4 regions of the Vibrio sp. Vb1554 genome follow, and region 1 is predicted to be linked to each of the others. Evidence: predicted binding sites of a transcription regulator. Region 1 holds the regulator's gene; each other region holds the start of a gene.

Region 1 (4,612 bases):
ACAAAATTGATCAAGTTAAAGCTCAATTGGAAAAAGGTGAAGCGGTTATCGTGTTCTCTGAGCTACACGAAACCGTCGATATTCAACATAAAACAAAATTTTAGACCCTTCACATTTTACCGTATCCCACTCGATGACAAGGTATTGTTACGTGCTATAGTGGGATATCGACCGTGCAGTAGTAACTCTACTGCACATTACAGGTAAGTAATTTTCGACAAGGTTTGTCATGTCAGCTAAACACCCAATTATTGCGGTTACTGGTTCGTCCGGTGCCGGCACGACCACTACATCTGAAGCCTTCCGTAAAATGTTCAATATGATGAACGTTAAACCCGCATGGGTTGAAGGCGATAGCTTCCATCGCTTTACTCGCCCAGAAATGGACATCGAAATTCGCAAAGCCCGCGAGCAAGGTCGACACATTAGCTACTTTGGCCCACAAGCTAATGACTTCCCGGGACTAGAAGAGTTTTTCCGTAAGTTCGGGCATGATGGCACTGGCAGCGTGCGCCGTTATCTGCACACGTTTGACGAAGCGGTTCCCTACAATCAAATGCCAGGCACGTTTACACCGTGGCAAGACTTACCCGAAAACAGCGACGTGCTGTTTTATGAAGGGTTACATGGTGGCGTGGTGGATGGTGATGTTAATGTTGCTCAACATGTGGATTTCTTAATTGGCATGGTGCCGATTGTGAACTTAGAGTGGATACAAAAATTCGTACGCGACACTCGCGATCGCGGCCATTCGCGTGAAGCGGTAATGGACTCAATCGTGCGATCCATGGACGATTACCTCAACTATATCACTCCTCAGTTTTCTCGTACTCACATCAACTTCCAGCGCGTACCGACCGTTGATACTTCCAACCCACTTAATGCAAAAGGCATCCCTAGTTTGGATGAGAGTTTTGTGGTGATTCGCCTACGCGGTATCAAGAATGTCGACTTCCCATATCTGCTGGCCATGATTGATGGCTCATTCATGTCACGCCACAACACGATTGTCGTACCCGGCGGTAAGATGAGCTTTGCAATGGAGCTCATAGTTCGGCCTATCCTACAACAGCTCATCGAAACAGGGAAAATTGGCTAAAAACCTGCCTGCGAAGATGTTTACTTTTCATACCGTGATCATGTGCACAGTTTTGCTTACAAAATCTCAATCATGGCACGATTAAAATCAAGAAATCGTTTTCGAAAAAGGATACTATTTCTTACCGAAACACAAGAGAGCTTGCAGCATATAAAAAGTGCTCTTATTCTAGTAGGCCTAATTCAGGCTTAGCTAAAATATGGATAGCGCAAGCGTACCCTGCAGAGGAAGTGAGATATTATGGTTCTAGGTAAACCTCAAACCGACCCAACATTAGAGTGGTTTCTTTCACACTGTCATATTCATAAGTACCCTTCAAAGAGCACGCTAATTCACGCGGGCGAAAAGGCAGAAACTTTGTACTACATCGTTAAAGGTTCTGTTGCGGTTCTTATCAAAGACGAAGAAGGTAAGGAGATGATCCTTTCTTACCTAAACCAAGGAGACTTTATTGGTGAACTTGGTCTATTCGAGGAAGACCAAGAGCGCACAGCTTGGGTTCGTGCTAAATCTCCTTGTGAAGTTGCTGAAATTTCTTTCAAGAAGTTCCGTCAGCTTATCCAAGTAAACCCAGACATCCTAATGCGTCTTTCTGCGCAGATGGCTCGTCGTCTTCAAGTAACTAGCCAAAAAGTGGGTGACCTGGCGTTCCTAGACGTAACTGGTCGTATCGCTCAGACGCTTCTGAACCTTGCAAAACAACCAGACGCAATGACTCACCCAGACGGCATGCAAATCAAGATCACTCGTCAAGAAATCGGTCAAATTGTTGGCTGTTCTCGTGAGACAGTAGGTCGTATTTTGAAGATGCTAGAAGAGCAGAACCTAATCTCTGCTCACGGTAAAACCATCGTGGTTTACGGTACTCGTTAATCTCAAACTAGAGTGACACGAACAAAATTATAAAAGCCACCAATGGCAACATTGGTGGCTTTTTATTTGCTCATGACCAAATGAGATAGGGTGCAGCGAACACTAATGAGTAAGCTTAACAGGTTAACCCTAAAACTTAGCCATTCGTACTTTCAAAGATTTTGTCAGCTGAAGCGGCCACGAAACCTGGGTACAAATCACCATTTTCCATCGGATAGCGCTTAGCAAATTCATAAAACCCGCCAGGGATAATTTCAGTGCCTTCGCTAAAACGAACCGCTACTTTATCAGCCATGGTCGATGACTGCTCTAGCAACACCTCAGGAGTGCCCTTCACTTCACCACCATTTTCATTAATGGTAAACCCAGCGGTACGCAGATGATCGTTTACCTGCTTCACTTCTTCATATTCATTGAGTTGGTTAACGCTCACCGTGAAGTGGTTTGCTCCGTAACCATGCGCCGCAAGCCAAGATGCGTACTCACTTTCTTTAGCCAACGTTTGGTAATCAGCAAAGCTTAAATCCCACAAGCGTCCACCATGTAAGAATGCGCTATCGTTCAGCTTGTCAGCATCGACTTGTGCCACCAAATTTTTCACAATCTCTTGTAGCTCAGGCGAGCACTCTTCAACTTTTAGCTCACTAATAAATACTTTAGGTTGCTTCGGATCTGGGTGCTCATAGTGCTTAGCAACCAGCTTTTTGCTTTCGAAAACGTAATCACCACACGCCTTGTAACCAATAGCTACAAATGGCTTAGCTAGAGTTTCAATACCAAGAGGCGCGATATTGAAGGTACGTAAAGCTATATGATCATTAATCAGAGGCTCATCTTCTTGAAGCAGCTGATGCACTTTAGCCGCCGAAGGGCAAAGACGTTGAATGTAATCTTGCCATAGCGATTCAAATAACACATCGGGCGTCATAACGACTCCTTGTTACGAGATGTAGAGTTTAAAGGTAAGCGGAAGTTGGCTGCTCGTTCACAACAAAAGTTGTCCAGAATAATGAACGAGCAACCATCAACCTGTGACGGTAAATGCCAGTCAGTCAACACGCTTTTCCGAGTCTTTGCTCACTTTTCGTGTTCTGCCAACGATCACTACAACCCATACCTAAATGATGCGCCGGCAAGGTGAGCCGCAATGCATAGTTGCGACTCTATTATTAAAACTTATAGCGCTACACCTGGACTCAATGTTGCAGGCAAGACAGTCTCTTGACCTTCCATTGATGCCATTGGGTACGCACAGTAATCTGCTGCGTAGTAAGCGCTTGGGCGCAAGTTACCCGACGCCCCCGGACCACCAAATGGCGCATCACCGCTTGCACCAGTGAGCTGGCGGTTACGGTTCACGATACCTGCACGAATGTGGTCAACGAAGTATTCCCATTCTTGGTCGTCGGTTGAGACCAAACCAGCAGATAAGCCAAAGCGCGTATCGTTTGCCAGCGCCACGGCTTTGTCTAACCCTTCGTAACGCACCACTTGCAGAAGTGGGCCGAAGTATTCTTCATCTGGTAACTCAGCAATGTTCGTTACATCAATGATGCCAGGAGAAACAAACGCCGCCTCTCCTGCTTTCGCTTCAATCAAGCTTTCACCGCCAAGAGACTGTAGATTAGCTTGTGCATCAAGAATAAACTTGGCTGCCGCGACCGAAATTTGCGGTCCCATAAATGGCGCAGGTTCTGCAAATGGTTGGTCTACGCGAATATTGCGTGTCGCTTCAACGAGTTTGGTGATAAGCGCATCGCCTTTTTCACCCAATGGCACATACAAACGACGAGCACACGTACAACGCTGCCCAGCACTGATAAACGCTGACTGGATGATGGTGTAAACCGTGGCATCCAAATCACCATATTTATCAGAGATCACCATCGGGTTATTACCACCCATTTCTAGTGCGAGCATCTTGCCCGGTTGACCCGCAAATTGACGGTGTAATACATGCCCCGTATTTGCGCTACCCGTAAACAGTACGCCATCGATGCCTTTTGCGTCAGCTAGGGCGATACCAGTTTCTTTCGCGCCTTGAACAAGGTTAATCACGCCTTTCGGCAGACCGGCTTCTTCCCATAGCTTCATTGCCAATTCACCCGTCCATGGCGTTTGCTCAGACGGTTTGAAGACTACCGTGTTACCAGCCAGTAGCGCAGGCACAATGTGACCATTTGGTAGGTGGCCTGGGAAGTTGTAAGGACCAAACACCGCCATCACGCCCAATGGGCGGTGGCGCAATACGATTTGGTTGCCTGCTGCTTCACGGCTCGCCTCACCAGTGCGGTCATGATAAGCACGAATCGAAATGGCAATTTTACCTGCCATGGCTGCTGCTTCAGTGCGCGTTTCCCAAATCGGCTTACCGGTTTCTTTGGCAATCACTTCGGCGATTTTTTCGCTGTTCTCTTTTACTTTCTCCGCAAAAGCCAACACGATTGCCTCACGCTCTGAAAATGGACGCTTTTTCCAGTCAATAAACGCTTCACGCGCTGCAGATACCGCCTGGTTCACCTGCTCTGCCGTTGCACCTTTGCCTTGCCAGATCACTTCTTGGTTGTACGGCGACAGAGACGTAAATGCTTCACCCTGACCTTGTACCCATTCACCTGCAATCCAATGTGTCATTGTTTC
Region 2 (4,612 bases), on a different contig from region 1:
CCTAAAACGATCAGTGCGACCATGGGCAGCTTTGGCCGCGTACAAGTGAGTTTGGTGGATTTGCCAAGTTACTTGGAACACGCCAAATTGCCAGTATATGGCGCGTTTTTGGAAGGAGAGAGCGTTCATAAAACGGATTTCGCTGCTGAAGGTATTTTGTTGATGGGCAGCGAATCTCATGGTGTGCGTGAAGCCGCAGCAAAATTCGTGACAGATAAGATCACGATTCCGGCGTTTGGCGGTGCCGAATCACTGAATGTCGCGATGGCGACTGGCATTATTTTAGACAACATGCGCCGCCAACATAGCTAACGCAACAATTACATAATAACAAAGCCAGTCAATTGACTGGCTTTGTTGTATTTTGCCTAGAAAAATCAGCCTGGCTGAATCTTGCGTTTAACGAAATACAGTGAATGTTGTTCGGTGAGTTAATTTTGTTTTAGTTCAATAGGCTGTGCCTATAAATAAAATTACTCCTTTCCATTTAGTAAAATCAGGAAATTAGGCGACACTTATCTAAAGGCCGCAATAAAATGCCCTTAAGGAGATAAGAATGCATTCATTAAAAGTAAAAGATTACATGACGTTGCAAGCGGTGACTTTCACGAAAGATATGTCACTTTCGGCAGCTTTAAACAAAGTAATGCAAAGTGTCACACTAGGTGGCCCTGTCATTGATGAAAATGAAAAAGTGGTTGGGTTTTTATCGGAGCAAGACTTATTAGATAAGTTGGTGAAAGCAAGTTATCACTGCCAAGATACACATACGGTACAAGAGTGTATGCATGATGATGTCTTATCTGTTTCTCCAGAAATGTCAGTAATTGAACTGGCTGACATGATGAAAGTTGGAAAGCCGAAAATGTATCCAGTGGTGGATGGCAAAGGTAAGTTGGTTGGTGTTATCACAAGAAGAGACGTGCTGCGTGCCATCGGAATGACATTAAATGAGTGTTTTAAGCATCCCGTTTAACCTCTCTGTTTAAATTTTACGGAATATTGCTTTTAAACTGGTTTGGAAAGACGCTTCGGCGTCTTTTTTATTTTCTATCGCCGAACTGTACAAATTTATCTTGACCTTGGAGCTTACTCTAAGGTTTATCCTTAGCAATAGGTAAATCACCGATACCAATAAGGAAAAAATTATGTGTACAAAACATCAAGGTTGCCAATCTAGCAAAATCAAAACTGCGGTGCCGCTTGGTGCAAGCGAGTCATGCTGTGCGCCAGTAAAATCTTCCCTCAATATCTCTCAGGCCAGTGTTGATGTTTCTGAAAGCTCTTGCTGTAGTGGAGGAGGCTGCAGCGTTGACACAGGCGAGGAAGACGATCCCACAAGGGAGAGTAATTCCTCCGTTCGGAACGCTTGGCTTGTGTCAGGTATGGATTGCCCATCTTGTGCGCAAAAGCTTGAGAAAGCCATTACGTCTTTACAAGGCGTCAGCCAAGCCAAGGTTTTGTTTGCAACAGAAAAACTGGTCGTCGATTTTGATGGTCTAGAGCTGATAGCTACGATAGAGCAGACAGCCCAAAAAACGGGTTTCCCGCTCTCTTCACTGGATGCTCCAAAACCAAGCACTACAAAGAAAGGCTGGCTTGGCGTCATAAGAGACAACATCCAAATTCTCTCGATTGCTGGTGCAATGGCTACTGCGGCAGTAATTTCTAAGATCGACCCTCAAATAAGCGCTTGGTTATTCACTTTGACGTGTTTACTTGGTTTATACCCAATCGCGCTCAAAGCATTTAAGTTGGCGCGTAGCGGTACGCCTTTTGCGATTGAAACGTTAATGAGTGTAGCGGCGCTCGGCGCTTTATATTTAGGTGAAACCGCCGAAGCCGCAATGGTGTTATTGCTTTTCCTTATTGGTGAAAAGTTAGAAGCATATGCATCATCTCGCGCGCGAAGCGGTGTCCAGGCGTTAATGGACTTAGTCCCAGAAAATTCAATTTTAATAATTGATGGTGAACGTAAAGAAGTACCAGCTGCTCAGCTTAAACCAGGGGATATCATAGAAGTCGCCCCCGGAGGTCGTTTGCCTGCCGACGGTGTTTTGCAAGATGCGCTTGCGAGTTTTGACGAAAGTGCGTTAACGGGAGAATCTGTTCCCGTTGAACATCAAACCGGTGGCAAAGTGATGGCCGGGGCTGTGGTTGTCGATAAAGTGGTTCGCTTACAGGTGACTTCCCGTCAGGGCGAGAATGCGATAGACCGAATTCTTCATTTGATTGAAGAAGCAGAATCCCGTAAGGCACCATTAGAACGCTTTCTTGATAAATTTAGCCGTTGGTATACGCCGCTAATGATGCTGGTGTCTCTGATGGTTATCGTTACGCCGCCATTACTATTTGCCCAACCGTGGGAAACGTGGATCTATCGAGGACTCGCCCTGCTGTTGATTGCTTGTCCATGTGCATTAGTCATTTCAACGCCTGCGGCGATCACTTCTGGCTTGGCGGCAGCTGCTAAGCGGGGCGCATTGATCAAAGGTGGTGCGGCGCTTGAGTTGCTTGGCAAGGTTGAGTCTGTCGCATTTGATAAAACTGGGACACTGACGCAAGGTAAACCAGAAGTGACTGATGTCTTTGCTTTTGATATGGATGAAGACAAGTTACTTAGCCTAACTGCGTCAATCGAGGTTGGTTCAAGTCATCCTCTAGCGGTTTCTTTAGTTACCAAAGTGCAAGAGCAGGGGCTTACTATTCCTGAAGCGTTGGATAAAACCGCGCAAGTAGGCTCTGGTGTCACTGGTTACGTCGATGGAAAAATGGTCCAAGTGGTCACGCCTTCAAAGGCAGACTTTCCACTTTCTCAGGAAGCCATAGAGCAAGTAGTTACGTTGGAACAACAAGGTAAAACGGTTGTCATTGTTCGTTACGATGACGAGGTCATTGGCGTGATCGCATGGCAAGACACATTGCGCTCAGATGCCCAGCAAGCCATCGCAATGTTGAAGGAACTTGGGGTCACGTCGGTGATGCTAACGGGTGACAACCCGAGAAGTGCAGAAGCAATGGCAAATAGAATAGGCTTGGATTATAAAGCGAGTTTGTTACCTGCAGACAAGGTGCATTACGTCGAGAAGCTATCACAACAACACACCGTTGCGATGGTGGGAGACGGTATCAATGATGCTCCAGCCATGAAAGCTTCGAGTATCGGCATTGCGATGGGAGGCGGTACGGATGTTGCGCTCGAGACTGCTGATGCGGCGTTAACACACAACCGTTTGATTGAGCTACCTGCCATGATAGAACTGTCGCGTGCGACGCTAAGTAACATTCGTCAGAATGTCGCGTTAGCGCTAGGTTTGAAAGGTGTATTCTTAGTGACAAGTTTACTTGGTGTTACTGGGTTGTGGGTTGCTGTATTAGCCGACAGTGGTGCAACAGCACTGGTGACATTGAATGCGTTGAGATTACTTCGTTTTGAGTCCAAGCAGATCAAATAACTGACCTAACCATTGATCCCACTCATTAATAGCCCGAGGCATTCGTGTATCGGGCTTTTTTTAACCGTATTCACCTGATGCGATCAGACGTTTTTCTCGTCCTTGAAATCACGCATTGCTATGCAACAAAATGATCTAATGCCCCTTAAAGTGTGATCAATACCAGTTTTGTTTGAAATTTCATTTTCATTACATTTTGTCATTGTGATTGTGATCACTCTATGTTGGTGAAAGGTTCGCTACAGTGCATCTGTACCCAATAACTGATTAATGAGCTTATTGTTCATAAAATAAGCCACAATAAGGAGCGACTTATGTCTCAAGCTGTATTCCATTTAGGTGTTACTGAAGCTGATCTTAATGGTGCGACTCTAGCGATCATTCCTGGTGACCCAGCGCGTGTTCAAAAAATCGCAGAACAAATGGAAAATCCAGTATTTCTAGCAAGCCATCGTGAATACACGCTATACCGTGCAGAGCTAGACGGTAAACCTGTTGTGGTTTGTTCTACAGGTATTGGTGGTCCTTCTACCTCTATCGCAGTTGAGGAATTGGCACAGCTTGGTGTTCGCACTTTCCTACGTGTTGGTACAACGGGTGCAATTCAACCGCATGTAAACGTGGGTGACATGATCGTAACGACGGGGTCAGTTCGTCTTGACGGTGCGAGCCTACACTTTGCTCCTATGGAATTCCCAGCAGTTGCTGACTTTGAAGTAGCAACCGCAATGAAAGCAGCGGTAGAAGAGTCTGGCGCTACAGTTCACATGGGTGTGACTGCATCAAGCGACACGTTCTACCCTGGTCAAGAACGTTACGATACGTTCTCTGGTCGTGTTGTTAAGCGTTTCCAAGGCTCTATGCAAGAATGGCAAGACATGGGCGTACTTAACTTCGAGATGGAGTCGGCAACACTGCTAACAATGTGTGCGAGCTCTGGTTTAAAAGCGGGTTGTGTGGCTGGTGTTATCATCAACCGTACACAAAAAGAGATTCCAGATCATTCAACTCTGAAAGAAACGGAAGCGCGTTCAATTAAAGTGGTTGTAGAAGCAGCGCGTAAAATGCTTTAAGCCGCTATAGTTGGCATTTAAACAAACAGAAAAAACCAGAGGCTAACCTCTGGTTTTTTTCTACTTATAGAAATGCGTACAGCT
Region 3 (4,612 bases), on a different contig from region 1:
AGACTCAATGGGCTGGCACCAAGATAATGAACCAGAGTTAGGTAGAAACCCTGTTATCGCATCTTTGAACTTAGGTGAAACACGTCGATTTTTGCTTAGAAATTTACATTGTAAAACTGAGATTGAATATGAGCTTTCTCACGGCTCCTTACTGATTATGGCTGGCGAGCTACAGCATCACTGGAAGCACTGCGTACCAAAAACCGCGAAAACCAAAGGTGAACGTATCAACCTGACTTTTAGGCAAATTTTTAACTATTGACTCAGCTTTTACATTCTCAATTAATATTGATGGTAGGTTTAGGTTCAGGACTTCATAGGGAATGGATTTATGCGTATTAAACCTCTTAGCTTAGCGGTCTTACTCTCTTGCTCACTTACCTTTGCAGCTCAGGCATCACAGGAAGAGGTACCGCTTCTCGATAATACTCAATCAGCGCAGTTGATTCGTAGTACCTACGAACAGGAACTGTTCACTTTCCCGGCGTTTAAAGAGGGCCATTTTGGCTTACGCATGTACCGCCAAACATTAGATGAGAAATATCACGCTGCCATTTGGACCGACATGGCACAAGTAGCCAGCCGGTTAAACCAATTTGCTAATGAAGTTGTTGAACCAGAAGACATCATTCTCTATTCATCTCAAAGGCTGACCACGTATCAAGAGAAAGAAACCGAACGAGGGCAGCGACGCTATACCGTGACTAAACACCATCCTGAGTACCTTTATCTTGGTGTGGATTTGCTTGGCGCAATGGCAAGAGCAAACGAATATGGCCTAAAGCATAAACAAGACAAAACGCTGAGAAAAATTATTAGGCGCTACGATTTCTCGCGTTACGTTACGGACAAAGAGATGATAGAAGCATGGGCAGCTCAGCTTGCAAACCAAGTCTACTGGCTTCGTCAGTTAGGAGAGCAAGATGTGGTCGAGGAATTCACTCAAACCTTCCGTGACACCTACCCCGACGATAAAGATAAGATGCTTTCAGCTCAGCAGTATTGGAACAAACTCTATGGGATGACGCACATCATCTTTGCCGATTCACAGTATTATCAGGAGCGAGTAAGCGAGAAGAAACACCAATGGATTTATGATTACTTTCGCAACAATATCGACACTATCCTACTGCGCGCCAAAGAAGACGTGATTGCGGAAGTCGGCATTTCGTTTTTGTTAGCAGGCTTGGACCATGATCCGGTCGTAAAGAAAACCCGCCAAGCCATTCGTCACGCAATCAACGCAGAAAAAGGGATGATTCCGTCGGTCGACGGTAACTTTGATCTCAAGTACGGCGAACACCGTAACGTGCTAGCCATCATGCTGCTCGATTGGAAAGGGGTACATAAAGCGCCAACTTATCAAGAGCACCCAGAGGCTTTTAAATCGATACCTTACGGCTTAATGCCCAAGCCTTAGAAATAACAAAACCCGCCATTTAGGCGGGTTTTTAGTGTGTATCTTCAATCTAAATTAGAGAGAGATAAAAATGCCCGCTAAGCAAGCACTCATCAGGTTAGCGAGTGTACCAGCAGCAACCGCTTTTAGGCCTAGACTTGCAACATCTTTGCGGCGCTCAGGTGCCATCACGCCGATAGAGCCCAACTGAATCGCAATTGAGCCAATGTTCGCAAAACCACACAACGCAAAAGTGATAATAATTTGAGTATGCTCAGACAGTGTCGCTTTGTGCTGCACAAAATCGATAAACGCAACAAACTCATTCATCACCACTTTCTGACCAATGTATGAACCCGCAGCTAGAATTTCGTGGCTTGGCACACCAATCAACCACGCTAGAGGTGCAAACAAATAACCAAAAATCGCTTGTAGCGTTACGCCAGAGAAACCAAGTATCTCACCCAAGTTTTCTAGCCCCGTGTTCACCATCGCGATAACACTCACGAAAGCGATAAGCATGGTACCAACAGCAACGGCAACTTTCATACCGCCCATGGCACCGCTTGCTAGCGCATCAATTACGTTGCTTTCTTCTGATTTATCTAGCTCAATATTGTTGTAATCGCTTGGCGTTTGACGCTCAGGAACGATGATTTTTGCCATCATCAAACTACCTGGTGCTGCCATAAAGCTTGCCGCGATCAAGTATTTGAGGTCGACCCCTAAACCAGCATAACCACCAAGCACACTGCCCGCCACTGAAGCCATACCACCAGCCATCACGGCAAACAGTTCAGAGCGAGTCATGTTAGAAAGAAATGGACGAATAAGAAGTGGTGACTCGCCTTGAGATAAGAAAATGTTCCCTGTTGCAACCAAAGACTCTGCTTTACTCGTACCCAAGAACTTCTGGATAGCGCCGCCAATAAATTGAATCACTTTTTGCATAATGCCCAAATAGTAAAGGGCGGAGATAAGAGCACTGAAGAAGATGATGATAGGAAGGACACGGATAGCGAAGATAAAGCCAGAAGAAGCGAGGTCACCAAAGAGGAATTTAATCCCTTCATCAGCAAAGCTGAGTAGCCCCGCGACACCATTACTTAAACTCGCCAGCGCCGCTTGACCCAACGGGAAATAGAGCACCAAAGCAGCAAACCCCATTTGTAGCATCAAGGCGCGAGATACAGTTTTCCAATTAATGGAAGAACGACCCTCAGAAAGTAGGAAAGCACAACCTAGCAGTGCAACAATACCAAATAGACTAAATAGAACACTCATGAGCTGGACCTACTAAACGTTGAAAAAGAAAAAAGAGCCAAAGGAATTGGCAGAAGAAAGGGACAACGCAGCGAGTGATAACTCACTTTTAGATCCAGAATGTAGACAGAACGAATAGTTCGACATCTTATTTTTACCTTATACAAGCAATTGAACGTAGCTGGTCCGGTCCGTGGGGTCATTCACTGCTGGCGAGCATGTTGCTTGGCCTGCTCCATGTGACGGCTTGTATGGGTAAGGGTCCTGAACAACTAAACCCTAATTCCCGCTTAAACGGGACGCAAGTATAGCCAACAAAAAGAGATATTCATCACATTTATTTACGCAAACGTTCAAGCGTTCAAAATTTAGGCAAAAGTACTCTTTTGTCGTCATACTATTAATAAAAGTAAGGGCATAAGGATAGGCGTTGATGGTAAAAAACATAAAAGTGACCAATAAATATGCAATCAAACTCGAAAGAGCCAAAATTCGTCATTTTGCTCTCGCCAACAGGTGGATTTTGGTTATACAATTCGCGTTGCTTCTTTCGAGGCCTCTGAGTATTCAGAGCATCATGATGCCGAGATGGTGAAATTGGTAGACACGCTAGCATGAGGTGCTAGTGCCTTTGGTGTGAGGGTTCGAGTCCCTCTCTCGGCACCATTATCCTTCTTCCCTAATTTTGTTCGAGTGTAATGCAAAGTTCTAAGCAGGCAAGACAGTCTACAGATGCTAATCAACTTCTGAGTGAGCTTGCGGTTCACGCTTTATTACACCTGCACTTTAAAATTCACGCGTCCTCGCATGGCCTCTCCCTTAAAGAACGTAATGACTTACTTCAGAAATGGCTGAAACCAAAACTGAAGAGTAATCGCTATAAGCTGATTAAAAAGCCGTTAAAGTCTTTGACTCAGCAGGCAAAAGGTGAGAACGGAAATCTGGAAGTATTACTCGAGCGCTGCGTCGGTGCAGACAAACCCAGCAACCCTCAACCCGATCTAGATAGCTACTTGCTGCTGATCAACGAGATTGAGAAGAAACTGGGGACTACCGTGTTATTATCGCGACCGGAAGACGTCGACTTATCTCACGACCAACACGGCTGTTTGCTGTGTGTGCTTTCTGAGAACTTAAATCAGCACTTCGATGATAATAACGCCCTAATCGCTCCTATTTCGATGCTGTTCCGCGGACCAATGAGTCAACGCTCACTTTTCCTTGGCAGCATTTACGCCAGTGGTACCTTCAATTATGAAGTGCAGTATCAAGACGACCAGTTCGTTCGCATCACATTAGAGTTAGCGTAACTGTAACGCTAAGAAATAAACGAATCGAAAAAGGCCGTGAAACTCGCGGCCTTTTGCTTATCTAGATTTAAACTTGAGTTAATCGATCTCTTTAAATCGAGCAGTAAAGTGGCGCAGCACTGGTGGCTCGTACTCGAAAGTGAGCCCTTTTAACTCATGTGCACGATTTTTCAGTTCGATAATCGCATCCGCAATGTAATCCATATGATCGTTTGTGTAGACACGACGTGGAATGGTCAAACGCATCAACTCAAGCTCTGACGCTTTTTGTTTACCCGTTTCCGGATCTCGACCAAGCAGCAACGATCCTATCTCTACTGCTCGAATACCCGCTTCCAAGTACAAAGCATTACACAATACCTGCGCAGGAAACTGATCCGCTGGAATATGTGGCAAAATCTTAGCGGCATCCACAAACACCGCATGACCACCCGTTGGGTATTGAATCGGAATACCGCCTTCACGTAAGCGCTCACCTAAGTATTGAACTTGGCTAATTCTATAGTGAAGAAAATCCTCATCCGCGGCTTCATACAAACCGCGAGCGAGCGCTTCCATATCACGCCCAGCCATGCCGCCGTATGTTACAAATCCTTCCATGGGTACGCAGCGCGTCTGCACCGCCTGGAACAACTCCTTA
Region 4 (4,612 bases), on a different contig from region 1:
TATGGTTACAACCACGGTGAACCTATTTCAGCATCAAATCCAGATTTCGTCGCTGACAGTTTGGCAGAATTATTGGACGTTGTAGCGGTTTCTGCATAACGGCTACAAAAGAGCTTCCAAAATACTCGTTAATGAGTACACTGAGTAAACCGTGCACCTATTACTGCACGGTTTTTTTCATTTAATTAGATTAAGAAGTCAAAGGAATCATTCTAATGAGCAAACCCATTGTATTGAGTGGTGTTCAACCTTCAGGTGAACTAAGTATCGGTAACTACTTGGGTGCTCTACGTCAATGGCAGCAGATGCAAGACGATTATGATTGCCAATATTGTGTGGTAGACCTTCACGCGATTACGGTTCGTCAGGACCCTAAAGCGCTGCATGAAGCAACTCTAGACGCACTGGCAATTTGTCTGGCAGTTGGTGTTGACCCGAAGAAGAGCACGCTATTTGTTCAGTCACATGTACCAGAGCATGCTCAATTAGGTTGGCTTCTTAACTGTTACACTCAAATGGGTGAGCTGAGCCGTATGACTCAGTTTAAAGACAAATCGGCACGTTACGCGAATGACGTAAACGTCGGCCTATTTGACTACCCGGTGTTGATGGCGGCTGACATTTTGCTTTACGGTGCACACCAAGTACCTGTAGGCAGTGACCAGAAGCAACATCTAGAATTAGCGCGCGATATCGCAACGCGTTTCAACAATATTTACTCGCCAGAGCAGCCAATCTTCCAAGTTCCAGAGCCTTACATTCCGACAGTAAATGCGCGTGTAATGAGCCTTCAAGACGCAACGAAGAAGATGTCTAAATCTGATGACAACCGTAAGAACGTTATCACGCTACTGGAAGAGCCTAAGTCGATCCTTAAGAAGATCAACAAAGCGCAAACCGATACCGAAACGCCACCAAGTATCCGTCATGATATCGAGAACAAGGCGGGCATTGCTAACCTAATGGGTCTGTACTCTGCGGCGACAGGCATGAGCTTCGAAGAGATTGAAGCGAAGTACCAAGGCGTAGAAATGTATGGCCCATTTAAGAAAGATGTTGGTGAGGCAGTTGTAGCAATGCTTGAGCCAATTCAAGCAGAATATCACCGTATTCGCGCTGATCGTGCTTACATGGACGAGGTAATGCAGCAAGGCGCTGAGAAAGCCTCGGCACGAGCGGCTGAAACGCTTAAGAAAGCATACGAAGCAGTAGGTTTTGTTGCTCGCCCATAGTTGCTAAGAACGAATACGAAAAAGCTCCACTTTGGTGGAGCTTTTTTATGCCTGTATTACTGAAATGGCGTGTCTTTCATACAGCGTTCCATGTCGTAATATTCAACACGTCCTCGAGCCCCTAGAAAGGCAGACTTCACAACCATGCCTCTATCAATGAAGTAACTAAGCTGTACGCATGATATATCGTAGCTGAGTTCTTTAATTCTCGCTGGAATCCAGTAGGTTCCTGGCGTTCTTAGACGTTGAGTAAAGGTAATAACACCCTCGTCACTGACTTCTAGTTCTTCAATACCATCCAGTTCATTTTTGGCTGATTCGATGATGTCTTGATTCGCCGTAGGTTGAAGTGGCTCACTGGCGGTCAACTGACACCCCGCTATCAAGCCAAGTAGGGAGATAGCTAGCACACTGCGTTGAATTGTTTTCATTTGTCGTTCCTGGGTTTACAGCTAATGAGATCTTGTTGTCTCGCGCAGGTGTTATATCTTTTGTGTATATTTTTGGCTAGTGAGTAATGAAAAGTTATTGAATAAATCATGAAAACTTTGAAGTATGAGGGGCCTGTAAAAGAGAGAACGAAGCGAGTAATAGATTCTTGGGCTTGAACAGTGATACAAGTGAAAATTAAAGCATTCTAAATTAGTGACTAATTATATTTTTTATTTGTAACAGGAACGGTTGGGTTAATAAGCAACTCAACAAGTGATGTATTTTCTACTCCTTAACATGAAGTGAAAAAGTAAACTGAGTAATCAATCTAAATTCTGACTTGTTTATCAATAGCGCTCTGTATTTATTACAAAAAATGTTTGAATGGGATGCTCTGGCATATTTTCTTATATTCACATGTGATTCATTTCACGGCTTTAATTACTCATTCTTATTTATTTCATAAATAAACCTGATAGTAGACGCAAATGGCAGGCTCTAACCAGAGCTAAGTTTGCATTTACATAAATATCAGGTATGACAATGGACACGTTAATCAAACCCTCAATACTCGCATTAACCATCGCCAGTGCACTTAGTGCAAACGCGAACGCAGAGATTATTATTTCCCAATACGTAGAAGGCGGCGCTTATAATAAAGCGGTAGAGATCGCTAATACGGGTGATACTGCGGTGACACTCACTGGCTACGAGTTGGCGAAATCATCAAACGGTGGTGGTACTTGGGGTAGCACATTCGACCTTAGCCAAGTGACGCTACAAGCTAACCAAGTGTATGTACTGGCGCATGGTGACGCGAGCGATACCATCAAAGCTGTCTCGGATATCACAGATAAAAGCGTTGCGAACTTTAACGGTGACGACCCGATCGCACTGCTTAAAGATGGTGAAGTGCACGACATCATCGGTGTGATGGGTGACGTAGATTTTGGTAAAGACACCACATTAGTTCGTAACAGTGATGCACTAACCCCTTCTGCTACTTATGATGCATCTCAGTGGACGGCATTTGAGAAAGACAACATTGACGGCCTTGGTGAGCTAAATGCGACTGAGCCACCAGCACCATTCGCTTGTGAAGTAGACGGTCAGCAACCTAACTTCACTACCATCCAAGATATTCAAGGTGAAGGCGATACGTCTCCATTCATTGATGGTTACCCATACATTACTGACGAAGATCATTTCGTAACTGGTGTCGTGACTGCTGTTACCACTGGCCTAACCAAAGGTTTCTACCTACAAGCATTAGAAAGCGACAACAACGACAAGACCTCAGAAGGCTTGTTCATTCATACTGACGCGGCAGACACGGCGCTGAAAGCTGGTGACGTTGTTTGTGTGAAAGGTAAAGTTCAAGAGTATTACAGCAATACTCAGCTTGCTTCTGATGCTAACAGCTATGTGAAAACAGGCACCTCTGAAACCTCTCGAGTTACCGATCTTGTTATCAAAGAAGGTGAGACACTACGTGATGCGCTTGAGCGTCATGAAGGGATGCAAGTTGAGTTGACCTCGGCAAGTGACTTGTTTGTAACTCGCAACTTCTCTTACGACTACGATTCACGTCGTAACAATATGATGCTCTCTCATGAAGCGCCATTGTTAAAGCCGACTCAATTACACGCGGCAGAGAGCGATGCAGCCGTTGAGCTAGCAAAAGACAACGCAGCAAACCGCGTATACCTAGAATCAGATGGCAAAGCACCAAACGGCCAAATCCCATACTACCCAGATTTTGCTAAAGATGCAGACCAAGATGGCTCTTCAGAGCAGCACATTCGCCTTGGTTCTCGAGTAGAAGGTCTTCAGGGTGTCGTGGCTTACAGCTACAACGAATACCGCCTGATTGCGACCAATGAAGTCGATAACACCAACTTTGTGACTTCAGGTGAAGGCTTCGATGTGGCTCGTAAAGATGCCCCAGCGATTGCGGACTCAGATTTGCGTATTGCAAGCTTCAACGTACTGAACTACTTCAACTCCGTGGCTGACAGTGGCCATGAAAACCCAACCGGACAAAACCGTGGTGCGACTAACCTAGATGAGTTCCTGATCCAACAAGCGAAAATCGTTGCGGCGATGAACAAGATGGACGCTGACATCATTGGTTTGATGGAAGTGGAAAACAACGGCTTTGGTGATGGCAGTGCTATCCAAAACTTAGTTGATGCCCTAAATGCTGAGATTGATGACGCTGAAGCTCATTACACGTATGTCGAAATCGAAGAGCAAGACAAATACCAAGACGAATACTTTGGCAGTGATGCGATCATGGTGGCGATTTTATATCGTGCTAACGCAGTAACGCCAAAAGACGCTGCAAAAGTGATCATCACGCCAGAGCAGCACATTGCAGAAAACACAATTACTCGTAAAGAGGGCACAGAAAGTAACCCTGCTTACGATAAGTACCAACGCCACAGTCTACTTCAGACCTTTACGGTGAAAGAGACGGGTGAAGATTTGTCTATTGTCGTAAACCACTTTAAGTCGAAAGGCTCTGAGTGTATTGAAGAGTGGATTGCTGGTGTAGAAGATTCTGAGCCAGCGGATCTGCAAGGCAACTGTAACAACTTCCGCGTTTCTGCTGCGCACGCAGTGGGTGAAGCGTTGAAAGAGGTGAAAGGCGATGTATTGCTCATGGGCGACCTCAATGCTTATGGCATGGAAGACCCACTTCTGACACTGACTGATTACTCGAAAGAGAAATACGGCCGTGACATTTATACTGCTGCTTACACAACCATTGGTGATGGTGAACTTCAAGTAGAGAAGACCAAAATTGAAAAAGGTTACGGTCTGCACAATTTAAACACGTTGCTGCACGGTACTGATACGTTTTCTTACACCTATTCGGGCGAGCTGGGTAATTTGGACCACGCATTGGCAAGCAGCAGCCTAGCGCAAAAAGTGGTAGCAATTGA

Evidence for each region. Region 1 encodes CRP, which controls carbon source genes, mostly activating them, when cyclic AMP is high. Its sites were predicted from a motif close to TGTGANNNNNNTCACA; they were not measured.
Region 2: udp (uridine phosphorylase) is a predicted target of CRP. The motif match lies at 3,659-3,674, and genes of this name have one in related genera.
Region 3: R8N28_RS16205 (NupC/NupG family nucleoside CNT transporter) is a predicted target of CRP. The motif match lies at 2,755-2,770, and genes of this name have one in related genera.
Region 4: R8N28_RS21675 (ExeM/NucH family extracellular endonuclease) is a predicted target of CRP. The motif match lies at 2,083-2,098, and genes of this name have one in related genera.

Annotation. Positions count from the first base shown of each region.
Region 1 is NZ_JAWPOJ010000049.1:26-4,637, reverse strand. Features, by position in the region: gene R8N28_RS22685 (YheU family protein) at 1-104, shown strand, start outside; gene R8N28_RS22680 (phosphoribulokinase) at 230-1,099, shown strand; gene crp (cAMP-activated global transcriptional regulator CRP) at 1,340-1,972, shown strand; gene R8N28_RS22670 (DUF1338 domain-containing protein) at 2,109-2,900, opposite strand; gene astD (succinylglutamate-semialdehyde dehydrogenase) at 3,149-4,606, opposite strand.
Region 2 is NZ_JAWPOJ010000023.1:16,979-21,590, forward strand. Features, by position in the region: gene R8N28_RS17630 (RNA methyltransferase) at 1-312, shown strand, start outside; gene R8N28_RS17635 (CBS domain-containing protein) at 557-976, shown strand; gene R8N28_RS17640 (zinc/cadmium/mercury/lead-transporting ATPase) at 1,149-3,455, shown strand; gene udp (uridine phosphorylase) at 3,770-4,528, shown strand.
Region 3 is NZ_JAWPOJ010000019.1:75,296-79,907, forward strand. Features, by position in the region: gene R8N28_RS16195 (alpha-ketoglutarate-dependent dioxygenase AlkB family protein) at 1-262, shown strand, start outside; gene R8N28_RS16200 (DUF3541 domain-containing protein) at 332-1,420, shown strand; gene R8N28_RS16205 (NupC/NupG family nucleoside CNT transporter) at 1,475-2,683, opposite strand; tRNA gene R8N28_RS16210 (tRNA-Leu) at 3,245-3,328, shown strand; gene R8N28_RS16215 (DUF2913 family protein) at 3,361-3,972, shown strand; gene R8N28_RS16220 (tryptophanase) at 4,051-4,612, opposite strand, start outside.
Region 4 is NZ_JAWPOJ010000040.1:19,996-24,607, forward strand. Features, by position in the region: gene R8N28_RS21660 (phosphoglycolate phosphatase) at 1-99, shown strand, start outside; gene trpS (tryptophan--tRNA ligase) at 216-1,232, shown strand; gene R8N28_RS21670 (hypothetical protein) at 1,289-1,663, opposite strand; gene R8N28_RS21675 (ExeM/NucH family extracellular endonuclease) at 2,208-4,612, shown strand, end outside.